2 regions of the Arthrobacter sp. zg-Y750 genome follow, and region 1 is predicted to be linked to the other one. Evidence: riboswitches for the same ligand, from Rfam matches in the RefSeq annotation. Region 1 holds a riboswitch; the other holds the start of a gene.

Region 1 (7,479 bases):
TACCGCCGGTGGTGATGAGGACGTCGCCGGAGGACATCGCAATAGACATTTCGTCCGTGGCTTCGCTGCTGAGCGCTGCTACCACTTCCTCCAGCCGGTCCGGGAGCCGGCGCACCACATCCACCTTGCCGCCGAGCATGGACACCAGCTGCGGCAGCTGCGGTCCGAAGGTATCCCGGACCTGGCCCGGTTCCGGGAGCCCCGCATCAATCACTTCATCACCGGTCAGCAGCAGGGACACCCGCGGTGAACGCAGCACCGGCAGCGTGTCGTGGCCGCAGACGGCGGCCAGGGCAATATGGGCAGGGTTGAGCAGCTTGCCTGCGGGGATGGTGGTCTCTCCGGCAGATGCCTCTTCCCCGGCGGGCCGGATGTGCTCCCCGGCGGCCGGTTCGGATTCGCGGGCCCGGTCGTTGCGGGTCAGGCGCGGCGGCGTGGTGTTCGAAACAGAGCCGCTCTCGGACCGCAGGACGGCGTCGGCGCCTTCGGGAATCAATCCGCCCGTGAGGATTTTCACGGCTTCCCCGGGCTGCAGCGCCCGCCGCCCGGACTCCTTGTGGATCTGCCAGCGTTCCACTTCCGGTTCCTCCTGGGTGATGACCGTCCAGGGCGGAGGCCCGGCTATGGCCCAGCCGTCCATTGCGGCGGAAGCATAATGCGGGACGGGCTGCAGCGCGGAGGTCTCCAGGGCAAGGATCCGCCCCAGCGCTTCGTCCAGTGGAACGGTTTCGTAGGGCAGCGGGCGGGCGGCGGCATAGGCCGCGTGCCGGGCCTGGGCCCAAGACGCATTGGGTTGTGCGGGCAGGATAACGGGAGCGCTTTTTTCACTCATTGCGCATCCCCTTCGTCTGCTGCGTCCCGGCATTCGGCGGCTGCCACCGCCATGGCCGAACGCATGGACGCGGCGTCGGTCGCCTGTCCGCTGCCGGCAGCCAGTCCCGCTGCGTACCCGGCAATAAAAGTGGTCAACGGCGCTGCCGGCCGCACCACGTTGTGGGCTGCGGCCGCAGCGAGGTCAAGCACGGCGGAGATATCCACGGGTGTCCCCTCGAGCTCCAGTGCCTTGAGCAGTCTCCCGCTCCACGCCTCGAGTTGTTCCTGCTGGCTTGGCATTAGTGCTCCTTCGCTTCGCTGGACGATGCTGTTAACGCGGTTCCTTCGGTGCTTACGCCCAAGATCCGCGCGTCCGCCCAAGTGTCGACATCGGCGGTACTCATGGGGGGAACATCAACACCCCTCCATTGCACCCTAGCAAGCAGAGCCTTCATGGACATGTTCGTCAGGCCGCCGGGTGCATGGCCGAGGACGGCCTGACGAAGGTCTGCGGTCCGGTACAGGCCCGCCAGCGGCTGGCTCCTGCCGTCAGCGTCAAGGGCCAGAAGGGTGGAGTCGCCGTCGGAATCATCGCTGCCGGCCGCATCCAGGAGGACTCCGGCCGCGGAGGCAATTCGCGGCATATCGCAGGCCAGGACCAGCGTCCAGTCACCCGAGGCGGGCAGGGCTTCCAGCCCCGCTGCAACAGCGGCTGCCGGGCCGCCGAACTCCGGTTCCTCCCGCACCAGCACGGTTTCGCGGGACGCGTCCTCAAGCAGCGGCAGCAGTGAGCCCGGTCCCACTACGGCCACACGCCGGGCCCCGGCAACCGCGTCCAAGGTGGTTTCCAGCAGGGTGCGCCCACCGGTACGCAGCAGTGCCTTGGGGCTGCCGCCGAGGCGGGAGGAACGGCCGCCGGCGAGGATTACGGCGTCGTACACCGGAACAACGGGCATCAGGCGGCAGTGTCGTTCTGCAGGAAGGGGTCCCATTGCGGTGACGGACGCTCCAGTTCGCGGATCTGCCAGCGCGCTCCACGGGGCGCCTTCGGGGAAATACGCAGCTGCCAGCCAAGCTGTGCCAACGTCCTGTCGCCCTTCGTATTGTTGCAGCGCAGGCAGCATGCAACCAGGTTCTCCCAGCTGTCATCGCCGCCGCGTGAACGGGGAACAACATGGTCCACCGTGGCTGCCGCCTTTCCGCAGTACGCGCATTCGTGGTTATCCCGGCGCAGCACGCCCCGACGGGTGGCAACGGTGCCCTCCCGGTACGGGACCCGGACGTACCGGTGGAGCAGGATAACCGAGGGTCTGGGGAGGATTTCAGAGGGCCCGACTACCGGCTCGCCGCTCTCCGCCACCACACTCGCTTTCCCGCTCAGGACCAGCACCAGCGCGCGGCGGAAGGTGATCACGGCCAGCGGTTCATATCCAGCATTCAGAACGAGAGTGCGCATGCACATACCTCTTCGTCGGCCGTCCATGAGCCAGTGAATACTAGACACCGGCACACTTACGGCACATCGGATTGTCTATGCAAGAGTATGACGGGAATGCAGTCTTGGCCATTTTCGGGGCCGAAACCTTGCCCTGGGCGCTGGCGCCTTCTTCCGCCGTCCGGGTCCGTCCCCGGGGACGGACCCGGACGGTTAACGGCAAAAGCTCCCCCCGAAGGAGGAGCTTTTGGCCGGAGAGAAAAGCCGTTATCCGCCTACGCGGATGTAGACGCCGCCCGAGCCGAGTTCTGCCGGTGCCACAACGGTGCTGTTGCCGTTGAAGCCGCCGTGCACGGCTTGGCCACCGCCTACGTATACGGCAATGTGGGCCAGGCCCATGCCGCCGTCGGCGTAGTAGATCAAGTCACCGGGCATGGCCTCGGCTGCGCTGACCGTCCGTCCAAGGGACAGGTAGCCTGCAGGCCATCCGTGGAAGTTGATCCCCGCAGCCGCCAGGGCATTGGTCACCAGCATGGTGCAGTCCTGGTTGACGCCCAGCTGGGCGTAGGCTGCTGCAGCAATGGTGGCGGCCAGCCCTGAGGGGCTGCCCTGCGGTGCCGGTGCGGCGGCGGTGTTGACCCCTGCCGCCGGAGCTGTGTTGGATGCCGGACGGGCAACCTGCGCAGCACCTGCGGCCGGCATTTCCTGAACCTGGAGAGCGGTCTGCGCCTCTTCCACCACAGGGGCTGCCGGCGCCGACGCGGGAGTGGTGCCCGCAATGCCTTCGAACTCAAAGTGAAGCACAGCTTCTGCAGACACTTTGTCGAGCTTTGCTGCCGTGAGATCCAGGGTGCTCGTCTGGACATCCCGCAGGGGCTCCGTGCCGGAAGCATTGGCGGCCACACCGGTGGTGAGGACCAAGCCTGAGGCAGCTGCGATAACGGCAGCCTGGCGGCCAACCGTTCCTGCGTTTGCACTGACCGCACCTGCAAGGGCGTTCAGCGTGCTGGTGCGTTCAACCGGCGCCCGGTGGCGGGCGCGCTCAATTGTCGAGGTCATGATTGTTCTCGGAGACCAGGGCTTAGGAGACGCGGACGAAGCTGTAGCCGTGCAGGTCGGAGAGGCTGTGCAGACCGGTGTTCATACCGTTCAGACCGCCGCTGATGACCTGTCCGTTGCCAACGTAGATGGCGACGTGGGTAGCACTGATGACCAGGTCACCGGGAGCGGGGCTGCCAACAACGGTGCCGTACTGGAAGAACTGGCCGGGAGCCAGGTCGCCGACGGACTTGCCGACGGAGCGCAGGGCCTTCTCGACCATGGCGGTGCAATCCTGTGCCACGCCGATCTGGCTGTAAGCCGAGGCCACGAGGCCGGCGGCCACATTGCCCGGAGCTACGGCGTCAGCGGCCGGTGCTGCGGGAGTGGAGGATGCGGTCTGTACTGCGCCGTTTGCAACAGGTGCGGCAACACGGGAAGCAGCGGCACGCTGGGTTGCTGCTGCCTGCTGGGCCTGAGCCTCAGCAGCTGCTGCGACTGCGGCTTCTTCAGCTGCTACCTGTGCACGGTAGTCTGCGCCGGAGGTGGAGCTGGGTGCTTCCATGACCGCGAGCTTTACGTCCGCGTCCGCATTAGCCTTGACTGTCCCGGCTACAACGTTCAGCGGGGTGGATTCGAGTGCCTGGCGGTCCATGCTGACGGACGCTGCCTGTGCAGGGAGTCCTGCAGCCAGCACGAGGCCGGATGCTGCCACAACGACGGCGGCCTGACGGCCTACCATGCCTGCGTTGCTGCTGACTGCCTTGGAAAGTGCAGTGATCGGGTTGGTCTGAACGGTGGCTGCGCGACGGCGGCCATGAGCGTGTGATGACACAGGTTTGCCTCTCCCAATTGCCTACGAGGTGAGCTGTCGGATTCGGATGGGAGTCACCCGGTTGCCAGGCCTAAGGCCATTTGCAACTTAACCCCAAGGGCTTCTTGCGAAACCCGAAATTGGTTCCCCCGCCTCTGCCATGCGATTCTGCGAACGGACTTCAAACAGTGGCAGAGCTAGGCGATCTGTTCGAAGGTGCCCGATCTTTGGCCAATCGGGCACGAGGACGAGCGTACAGCAACATTTGCGCTATGTCACGTTCCGGTCACGAAATGATATTCGTGCGGTTACAACCAGTTCAGTGGGTCCACTACTTCGCCGTTTACCATGACCTCGAAATGCAGGTGGCAACCCGTGGAAGAGCCCGTTGTTCCGCTTGCTCCCACCAGGTTTCCGCGCTTGATTTCGCTTCCTACCGACACGGAAATGGCGGAGAGGTGGTTATAGGTGGTTTCGACCCCGTTGCCGTGGTCAATGACAACGCGGTTGCCGCCGCCGTAGGGGTGCCAGCCGGCAAAGACCACTTTTCCGGAAGCCGCTGCGTTTACTGCGGTGCCGCAGGTGGCGGCGAAATCCTGGCCGTTATGCATTTCCCCGGCTGCGCCCGTAATGGGGCTGACGCGGTGGCCGAATCCCGATGTCTCCACCAACGCAGAATCCAGCGGGGTGGACAGCGTGCCCTTGGCGGCCGCGGGGACCGCATGGGACCCTGCTGCCACGCCGACGGAAGCCAGCTTGGCGTCCGGGTCATAGCTGCTGCTCAACCCGGCGCGGGCAAATCCGATGTTCGCGTTGGCATCCGCGGAGACCGGCGTGTCGGCTGAAACCGGCTGCGGCTGGACGGGATCATCAGCGGCCGCGGAGGTGGGCAGCGCAGCGGTGAGGATCAGGCCTGATGTGGCGGCGGTGATGGCCACCTTCTGGGCGGCTCCACCCATGGACAGGGTTTTTGTTTCAACCCGCCTGCGCCCGGAGGGCGGGGAGCTGCGCCGGCGGGCGGGCGCAACAGGGGCAGCCGCACGGCGGCGCCCCGAAGCAGCATGCTTCGACAAGTGTTTCCCTCTCTTGGAACGCCTGCGAAGTTAGCTGTCGGATTCGAGTAGAGAAACTCGGCCCTCGGCTCACCGCCGGCACTGCGTGCTTCTATGCACGTTTTGCCGCCGGCCTCCGGAAGGCTTCACCCCAAGGCAGTTCTACTGCCGGAAATTGGGTCCTCCGCCCCTGCCTGACGAGTTTGGTGCTCCGGTCCGTTGGCAGGGCTCGGCGGACAGACCGGATAACGATGGTGTTTCAACGTCGGAATTCACTATAGGGTAAATGTCCCAAAAGTAACCATTCCGTTACCCGGCGTGTGCCACAAAAACATGTGCGGCCACTTCTGCCGGCAATTCAAGCGCTCCTTCGATGCCGGGGACACGCACGGAAATGTAACCGCCTACGACTTCGGCGGTGATTTCCGCACCGGGGCGGAGCCCGGCTTCATCCAGCTGGGACAGCAGCTCCGGCTCCACCTGGATGGGTTCGGCCAGCCGCAGGAGGGTCAGCTTGGATCCTGCCTCTACGGCAGCCACGGCAGAGACCAGGTCATGCACGCCCTGGTGGAAGACCGGTGCCGGCTCTCCGCCGATGCCCTCGAGGCCTGGAATCGGATTGCCGTAAGGGGATTCCGTGGGATGTCCCAGCAGCTCATACAGCCGGCGCTCCACGCGCTCACTCATCACGTGTTCCCACCGGCAGGCCTCGTCGTGGACGTAGGCCCAGTCCAGGCCGATAACGTCCGAGAGCAGCCGCTCCGCGAGCCGGTGTTTGCGCATCACCTCGGTAGCGCGCCGGCGGCCCAGTTCCGTCAGTTCGAGCCGGCGGGTTCCCGCCACCACCACGAGGCCGTCACGCTCCATCCGGCCAACGGTCTGGGACACGGTGGGGCCTGAGTGCCTCAGCCGCTCGGCAATACGTGCCCGCAGCGCCACAATGTTCTCTTCTTCCAGCTCCAGGATGGTCCTGAGATACATCTCAGTTGTGTCAATGAGATCCGTCATGACGGGCCGCTCCTAGTAGAAGGCAAGAGGACAGCGGCAAAACGCGCTGCCCGGGTCTACGCCAACACGTTAGCCTACCGGCCGGACCGCCCGAAAATTGCGGGCTTTCCGCCACACATCCCTGTGGCGGCGGTCATAAACCGTCCGAAAGAATGCGGTGCGGCAGAATGGAAATGCAGACGCGCTTTCCTTTCGACACGCTTGGAGCGACACAATGGGCGACACCGCCGCACTGAAGATTCCCGCTGAACTCCTCCCGCAGGACGGCCGCTTTGGTGCCGGGCCGTCCAAAGTACGTCCGGAACAGATGGCGGCGCTGGAACGTTCCGGCACCGGGCTTCTGGGCACCTCCCACCGCCAGGCACCCGTACGGAACCTCGTGGGCAGCATCCGCGAGGGACTGGCCGAGCTGTTCTCCGCTCCGGAGGGCTACGAGGTAGTTCTGGGCGTGGGCGGCTCCACTGCTTTCTGGGACGTCGCCGCTTTCGGATTGGTTCAGGAGAAGGCCCAGCACCTGTCCTTCGGCGAATTCGGCTCCAAGTTTGCGGCGGCTACCAATAAAGCGCCGTTCCTCTCGGCGTCGAGCATCATCACGGCTGAACCGGGCACCCGTCCGGAACCGGCGGCTGAAGCGGGGGTGGATGTCTATGCTTGGCCGCAGAACGAAACTTCCACCGGCGTTGCCGCTCCGGTGCGCCGGGTGGAAGGTTCCGACGACGGCGCCCTGGTGCTGATCGACGCGACCTCGGCTGCCGGCGGCCTGGACGTGGACCTGGCGCAGTCCGATGTGTACTACTTCGCCCCGCAGAAGAACTTCGCGTCAGACGGCGGCTTGTGGCTGGGCATGTTCTCCCCCGCTGCGCTGGAACGCGCCGCGCGGATCAATGCCGGCGACCGCTGGATCCCGGATTTCCTCAACCTGCAGACCGCCGTGGACAACTCGCGGCTGAACCAGACCTACAACACGCCGTCGTTGTCCACGCTGGTGACCCTCAACGCCCAGATTGACTGGCTGAACGGCAACGGCGGGCTGGCGTTCGCCGCCGGTCGCACCGCGGAATCTGCCGGACGGATCTATTCGTGGGCCGAACAGTCCGCCGTTGCCACCCCGTTCGTGGCCCGCCCGGAGGACCGTTCCAACGTTATTGCCACCATCGATTTCGCAGCGGACATCGACGCCGCCGCCATTGCCAAGACGCTGCGGGCCAACGGCGTCGTGGACGTGGAGCCTTACCGCAAGCTCGGCCGCAACCAGCTGCGCATTGCCACCTTTGTCGCCATTGAGCCCGACGACGTCAGCGCCCTCCTGGCGTGCATCG
Region 2 (7,479 bases), on a different contig from region 1:
CCGGACCAACGGCCGCTTCCCCTTCCCCACCTTCAATCAAAGGAGCACACAAGCCATGTCACACTCAGCCCCTGCAGGAGCACCGGCACCAGCGGCACCAGCCGCACCGGCAGCGCCGGCGGCCCTGGAGCTTCAGGCAGTCACGCTGGAGTACCCCGACGGCGGCGGTACGCTCAAGGCGCTGGACAACGTCGATCTCCGGGTACCCCGGGGGCAGATCCTTTCCCTCGTCGGACCCTCCGGCTCGGGAAAGTCCTCCCTGCTGGCCGTCGCCGCCACACTGATCGCCCCCACCAGCGGGACCGTCACGGTAGCGGGAACCGACGTCGGGGACCTCAACGACGCCGGCCGGACTGCCCTGCGGCGCAGCGGGGTGGGGATTGTTTTTCAACAACCCAACCTCCTGGCCTCACTGACCGCCGCGGAGCAGCTGGTCATCACTGACCGGCTGCGGGGCAAAGCCGGTCCGGCTTCGGAACGGCGCGCGTTGGAACTGCTCGAACTCGTGGGCCTGGCACACGAAGCCGGAAAGCGTCCCCACCAGCTTTCCGGAGGACAGCGCCAGCGGGTGAACATCGCCCGGGCGCTGATGGGCAGCCCGTCGCTGCTGCTCGTGGATGAACCAACCGCTGCCCTCGACACTCAACGGTCCGAATCGATCGTGCAGCTCCTGGTGAAAGTGACCCGGGAATTCGGGCTGGGCACCGTGATGGTCACCCACGACACAGGATTCGTCCCGTTGACGGACGCAGTGGCGGGCATGGTGGACGGGCGTCTCGGTGCTCCCGCCCACCCGGAGTCCCTCTAATCCTTCCGGCGTGCCCGGCTGGGCTGCACCCGGGGCGGCTCACCGGGCATTTTGGGATAGTCCGGCGGGAACGGCAGCTCGCCCAGCCCGTTGGACACATCCCGTTCCCACCATTGGAGCAGGACGTCGATGGATCCCGGGTTCCGGTACATGTCCGCCCACGGGTCCCCTACCGTGCGCAGCCGTTCCGGAATGGTGGCGATGGTGAAGTCCGCCGGATGCACGTGCTCCAGTTCGTCCCAGGTAATCGGGCAGGAAACCGGTGCATCCGGCAAGGCCCGCGGACTGTAGGCACCTGCCATGGTGCGGTCCCGGTTGGCCTGGTTGAAGTCCACGAAAACGCGCTCTCCGCGCTCCTCCTTCCACCACGCCGTCGTCACCTGCTCCGGCATCCGGCGCTCCACCTCCCGGGCCGCGGCGATCACCGCGTGCCGCACCTCCAGGAATTCATGCTCGGGCCGGATCGGGGCAAAGAGGTGGATGCCGCGGTTGCCCGAGGTCTTGATGAATGCCTCCAGGCCGGCCTCGGCCAGGATGGTGCGCAGCTCTTGGGCCGGGCGGACGGCGTCGTTGAAATCGGTTCCCGGCTGCGGGTCCAGGTCTATGCGCAGCTGGTCCGGGTTGTCCGTGTCTTCCGCCCGGGACGGCCACGGATGGAACACCACGGTGTTCATCTGCACGGCCCAGACGGCGGCGGCCGGCTCGTCCAGCACCACCTGCGGATGGGACCGGGCGCTGGGGTACTTCACGGTGACCCCTCGCATCCAGTCCGGCATGCCGCGCGGCGGGTTCTTGGAGAAGAAGACTTCGCCGCCGATGCCTTCCGGAAAGCGTTCCAGCGACACCGGCCGGTCGCCGTTGGCGCGGATGAAGGCCTCGCCCACCTCGGCCATGTAACGGGCCAGGTCGAGTTTGGTGATACCCGGCTTGGGCCAGAGCACCCGCCCCGGACTGGAGATGCGGACCTGCCGCTCCCCTTCCGGACCGGGAACGGTCAGGGTGGTTTCCTCACGTGCCATGGGCCTGCTTCCCCTCTAAGGACCTGTGATCCACGAGGTTACCGTGTCAGGCGGCAGGAACGCCCAGCTTGGGATCCACCGGTGTGCCGGGGCGGACATTCTTGCGGCCGTGCACAAAGTGGTACAGCACGGTGGATGCCAGCACGACGGCGGCCAGCACCCAGTACATTCCGTGGTACCCGGTAACCGGCAGGAGCATGCCCAGCAGCAGCGGCCCCACGCCAATGCCTGCGTCCATGAGGATGAAGAACGTGGAGGTGGCCAGCCCGATCCGGTGCGCCGGTGCCATGCTGACGGCGATCGCCTGGGCGCACGGCATCAGGGCGCCGAATCCGAAGCCCAGGAAGATCCCGGCCACGGCCAGAACGGCGTTGTTGGGTGCGTAGGCAAGCAGGGCCAGGCCGGCGGCGAAGGACACCAGAGTCGGGTAAATCACGGCATTGTCGCCGTGGCGGTCCTGGATGCGTCCCACAAAGAGCCGGGACACCAGCACCACCGCGGCATAGACCACAAAGAAGAGGCTGGCACCGAGGACCAGGCCCTCGGACTGGGCGTAGGAGTTCAGGAAGGACAGGACCCCCGCGTAGGCGGCGCCGGCTATGAACATTACGGAGGCAATGGACAAGGCTCCGGGATCAATGATGTCCGTCAGGTGCATCCGCCACTTGTTCTTCTGTTCCTCCGGCGTGGGCGTGCGCTCGGGCAGGCGCAGCACCAGGGACAGGACAAGTGCGACCGCGGCGCAGGCGGTGGTGACCAGGAAGAGGGCGCGGTAACTCACCGAATCCACCAGCATGACGGCGAGGAACGGCCCGACGGCGGTGGCCAGTGTGGTCGAAATGCCGAAGTAGCCGGTGCCTTCCCCGCGCCGGTTGATTGGGATTAGCCCCATCACGGACGCGGAAAGGCTCGTGCTGGCCGCGCCGAACGCTGCACCGTGGATGATCCGCACGGTAAGCAGCAGGGCCAGGCTGTCCGCCGGGATGTACAGGAGCGCGGCCACAACGAAGACGGCCAGGCTGACAATCAGCAGCCGGCGCCGTCCGACAAAGTCGAGGAACTTGCCCGCGAAAACCCGGGCCAGCAGGGCGCCGATAACAAAGGAGCCGGATGCGAAGCCGCCGGCGCTGTCCGAGGCCGCGAATTCCTCAACGGCATACAGGGCCATGCTGGTCATCAGCAGGTAGAACACCATTGAGAGGAACAGATTGGTGATGATCGCCAGCACAAATCCCTTGGTCCATAATTTCTGACCGCTGCCAGCCACTGCGTTCTCCTGTTTTCTCCGATACGCGCCGCCACCGATTGGAAGGCGACCTAACGATCTTACGCGCGGACACGGGCGCCCGGGCTGCTGCGGAAGGAAAAAGCGACGAAGGCCACAGGACTGCGGGGTAGCGGAAAAGCCATCAGGGGCATCAGGAACCACACACGTATCACTTCCCGGGCGCACCGCCACCCGGATGCGGCCCCGCAGCAGCCGGACCGAGACGGAACGGCCCGGAATTTCCGGTGCCAGAGTGACTAAACAGGAGCAAAGTAAATACCTGCGCCTAGCACACAGCGGCGCCACTCACACCCTCCAGAGAAGCTGCTCACTAAATGGTTATCCAACCGTAACCGTCTCGTATGGTTGAACGCATGCCGCTTTCTGATGCGGCTCCCCCGGGCTTGTTACCTAGCTCTGCCGCTGGTCCGGGGTCCACAGAACGCAACACCACGGCAGAGGCGGGGGAACCAATTATGGGTTCCTTGAATCCTTGGGGTTAAGCCAAACCGGATTCAATCCGGTCGGCCGGGTGACTCCCATCCGCATCCGACAGCTCACCTCGCAGGTATCGGGAGAGGTTATCTACATGTCTTTCAACAAGTCCCAGGGACGCCACCGCGCCGAGACCACCGGCGTTTGGTCCACCATCTCACTGGCCACCGCTACCCGCGGACGGACTATCGGCAGCACCGCAGCCGTTGTCGCCGCAGGTTCGGGCCTGATGCTCGGCATGGCAGCACCGGCCTCCGCCGGCGTTGTCTCCAACGACAACTACACACCCACCCAGACCACGGCACCCGCCGCACCGGTTGCTCCGGCTGCTCCGGCTGCCGCCCCCGTAGTTGAGGCTGCTCCCGTGGCCGCTCCGGCTGCCGCTTCCACCCACACCGTAGTTGCCGGTGACACCCTCGGTGCCATCGCCAGCACCTACGGTACGAGCCTGGAGAACATCCTCTCCCTCAACGGCCTGTCCATGGCCTCCGTCATCTACCCCGGTGACGTTGTGGCCTTGTCCGGTGACGGCGCTGCTGCTGCCCCCGAGCTCAGCTACGCTGCCGCGTCCTACTCCACCGAGGCGTACGCCGCTCCGGTCCAGGCCGCTGCCGCCAACACCGGCGTGATCAGCACGCAGGCCACCTCCGTGACTCCGGCTCCGGCCGCTGCACCGGTGGGCGGCACCAACGCCATCATGCTGGCCTCGGCCTACTCGCAGCTGGGCGCAGCCCAGGACTGCACCGTGCTGGTTGAGGTTGCGCTCCGCGCCGCCGGCCACTCCGTAGGCGACCTTGCTCCCGCCCAGCTGGCGGCATACGGCACCCAGGTCTCCACCCCGGAGCCCGGCGACATGGTCTACTACGCCGACGGCGGCATGGGCCTGGCCCACATTGCCATCTACGTAGGCAACGGCGAAGCCATCCACAGCGGCTGGAACGGCAACCAGACCGTAGTCCAGTCCGTCAACGTCGGCTCCGGCCCCGTGTTCTACCGCGCATAAGGCTTCACCGCCCTATCGCACGGCCGGCAGGCGTTAGTCCGCTGACCAAACAGAGCGTCCGTTCCCTTCCCGGGAACGGACGCTCTGTTGTTAAGTGTCCTTGACGTTATCTGCCCAGGCCCTTGTGGAATCCCGCGGACCGGAGCGGGCCGTCAGGGCACAAACCGGTATCCCATGCCGTGTTCGGTCAGCAGGTGGGCGGGACTGGCCGGATCGGCCTCCAGCTTCCGCCGCAGCTGGCCGATGTACAGGCGCAGGTAGCCGGAGTCCGTTGTTCCGGGACCCCACACGTTGTGCAGCAGGGTCTGCTGGGTCACCAGCATCCCGGGATGGGCCAGCAGTTCGGAGAGGAAGCGCCACTCGGTAGGCGTCAGCCGGACGTCGGCGCCGTCCTTGAGGCGGGCGATCCGCCGGGCGGCCAGGTCCACGCGGACCGCGCCGAACGTGATCTCGCTGGGCCCGGCGGCGGCCGGCACCCGGCGGGACAGGGCACGGATCCGGGCCAGCAGCTCCTCGGTGGAAAACGGCTTGGTCACATAGTCGTCAGCCCCCAGGTCCAGGGCGCGGACTTTGTCTGCCGGGTCCACCCGGCCTGACACCACCAGGATGGGCACCGCACTCCACCCGCGGACCGCTTCAATAACGTCCATCCCGCTGAGCCCGGGCATTCCCAGGTCCAGGACCAGCAGGTCCGGATGCGTGTCCACCGCCTTCCGGATGGCAGCGCTGCCGCTTTCAGCCGTCACTACCTCGTACCCGTACGCGCCCAGGGTGATGCGCAGGGCGCGCAGGATCTGGACGTCGTCGTCCGCTATCAGAATCTTCATCCCGCCACCGCCCGATTGGACCGTCCCGGGATGGAAACCCGTGCTGCAGCCGGCAGCGAGAGGACCATGGTCAGCCCGCCGCCGGGGGTGTCTTCGGTTTCCAGTGTTCCGCCCATTCCTTCCGTAAATCCTTTTGCCAGTGCCAGGCCAAGCCCCAGTCCGGTGGAGTTATCCGTGTCCCCCAGCCGCTGGAAGGGAACAAATATTTCCCCCTTCCGCTGTTCGGGAACACCGGGACCCGAGTCTATGACGCGGATTTCCACCCGGCCGGCAAACTCGCTGACGGACAGCACCGTCTTGCTGCCCTCCGGACTGAAACGCATTGCATTTGCCAGCAGGTTCACCAGCACCCGCTGCAGCAGCACCGGGTCAGCTGTGACGGTGCGCTGGACGGAGGGAATTTCCAGCTCGACTTCGGCGGGGCCCAGTTCCAGCTCCTCCAGTGCCGGCAGTACCGCGTCGGCCACGTCCACCGGTGCCAGGCTCACGCCCACCACCCCGGCCTGGAGCCGGCTGACGTCCAGCAGGCTCGTCACCAGGCCGGACAGCGAGGCAAGGGACTCTTCCGCCGTGGCCAGCAGCTCATTCCGGTCCTGTTCGGACCAGGTGACGTCGGTAGCGCGCAGGCCCGTGACGGCAGCAGTGGCGGCGGTCAGCGGCCGGCGCAGGTCATGCCCGACGGCGGCCAGCAGGGCCGTGCGGACCTTGTCGGCTTCGGCCAGCGAGCCGAGGCCGCGCGCGGTTTCGGTCAGTTCCCGGTGCTCCAGTGCTGCCTCCAGCTGCGCGGTGATGACCGCCAGCAGCCGGCGGTCCGAGGCAGCCAGTTCACGGCCCCAGAGGTCCAGGAAGCCGTTCTCCCCTACCGGCAGGCGGGTGAACGCAGGGTCTTCGGGTTCGGCCTTGTCCGGCCAGTCGCCGTCGGAGTACAGATCCGCTCCGTCCACCCGCAGCCGGGCCGCGCTGACATTGAACGCCTCCCGGGTGCGTCCCACCAATGCTGCCAGGGCGTCCTCGCCGCGCAGCACGCTGCCTGCCACGGATGCGAGCAGCTCTGATTCCGAGGCGGAGCGCCGGGCGGTGCGCGCGCGCCGCGCCGCAGCGTCCACCACGTAGCTGACCAGCATCGCATTGACCACATAGAGTCCCAGCGCCAGCATGTGCGACGGCGTGGCCACCGTCACGGTGTAGAGCGGTGAGATGAAGAAGAAGTCCAGGGTGAGGCCCGAGAGCAGCGCGGCGAACAATGCGGGCCAGATACCGCCGACCAGGGCCACAAGGATCACCAGCAGCTGGTAGCTCAGGACGTCGCCGGTAATGGTTTCCGCGCTTTGGGCGGCCACCAGGGCGGCGGTGAGCAGCGGACCGCCCACCAGCGCGAAGGCGAAGCCCAGCAGGCGCCGGCGCATCGAGAGGGCGCTGCCCAGGTGCGGCAGCACCAGGGTCCTGGCAGCGGCCGAATGGGAGACCATGTGCACATCAATGTCGCCCGACTCGCGGATGACCGTCGCCCCGATCCCCGGACCGGACAGCAGGGCGGCAATCCGGGGCCGGCGGCTGACGCCGATCACCAGCTGCGTGGCGTTGACCCCGCGGGCAAAGTCCACCAGGGCCTGCGGAATGTCATTGCCCACCACCTGGTGGAAACTGCCGCCCAGCTTTTCCACCAGCGCCCGCTGGGCCGCGAGCTCGCCGGGCTGCGGGCCGCTCAACCCGTCGTTCCCGGAAACGTGCACGGCAAGCAGCTTGCCGCCCGCGGAACGGGCGGCAATCCGTGCACCGCGACGCAGCAGGGTGTGCCCTTCGGGGCCGCCGGTCAGGGCCACCACCACCCGCTCCCGCGCCTCCCATTTACGGTTGATGCCGTGCTCGGCCCGGTACCGGTTCAACGCCGAATCCACTTCGTCCGCCAGCCACAGCAGGGCCAGCTCGCGCAGTGCCGTCAGGTTCCCCAGCCGGAAATAGTTGGACAGGGCAGCGTCCACCCGTTCAGCCGGATAAATGCACCCTTCGGAAAGCCGGCCCCGCAGGGACTGCGGGGCCAGGTCCACCAGCTCCACCTG

The links. A riboswitch is a leader RNA that binds a small molecule or an ion and turns the genes downstream of it on or off. The one in region 1 is predicted to bind cyclic di-AMP.
Region 2: it holds a riboswitch for cyclic di-AMP, as region 1 does, so the genes downstream of both, LOC57_RS08945 (C40 family peptidase) here and LOC57_RS12365 (M23 family metallopeptidase) in region 1, are expected to answer to the same signal.

What each region holds. Positions count from the first base shown of each region.
Region 1 covers NZ_JAJJOC010000016.1:316,323-323,801, forward strand. The annotation lists gene LOC57_RS12335 (molybdopterin molybdotransferase MoeA) at 1-832, opposite strand, end outside; gene LOC57_RS12340 (DUF6457 domain-containing protein) at 829-1,113, opposite strand; gene mobA (molybdenum cofactor guanylyltransferase) at 1,113-1,769, opposite strand; gene LOC57_RS12350 (HNH endonuclease) at 1,769-2,269, opposite strand; gene LOC57_RS12355 (NlpC/P60 family protein) at 2,516-3,307, opposite strand; gene LOC57_RS12360 (NlpC/P60 family protein) at 3,330-4,121, opposite strand; cyclic di-AMP (ydaO/yuaA leader) riboswitch at 4,125-4,283, opposite strand; gene LOC57_RS12365 (M23 family metallopeptidase) at 4,409-5,173, opposite strand; cyclic di-AMP (ydaO/yuaA leader) riboswitch at 5,177-5,371, opposite strand; gene LOC57_RS12370 (metal-dependent transcriptional regulator) at 5,462-6,160, opposite strand; gene serC (phosphoserine transaminase) at 6,375-7,479, shown strand, end outside.
Region 2 covers NZ_JAJJOC010000013.1:238,615-246,093, forward strand. The annotation lists gene LOC57_RS08930 (ABC transporter ATP-binding protein) at 56-808, shown strand; gene ligD (non-homologous end-joining DNA ligase) at 805-1,827, opposite strand; gene LOC57_RS08940 (MFS transporter) at 1,874-3,094, opposite strand; cyclic di-AMP (ydaO/yuaA leader) riboswitch at 3,526-3,679, shown strand; gene LOC57_RS08945 (C40 family peptidase) at 3,684-4,592, shown strand; gene LOC57_RS08950 (response regulator) at 4,745-5,419, opposite strand; gene LOC57_RS08955 (ATP-binding protein) at 5,416-7,479, opposite strand, start outside.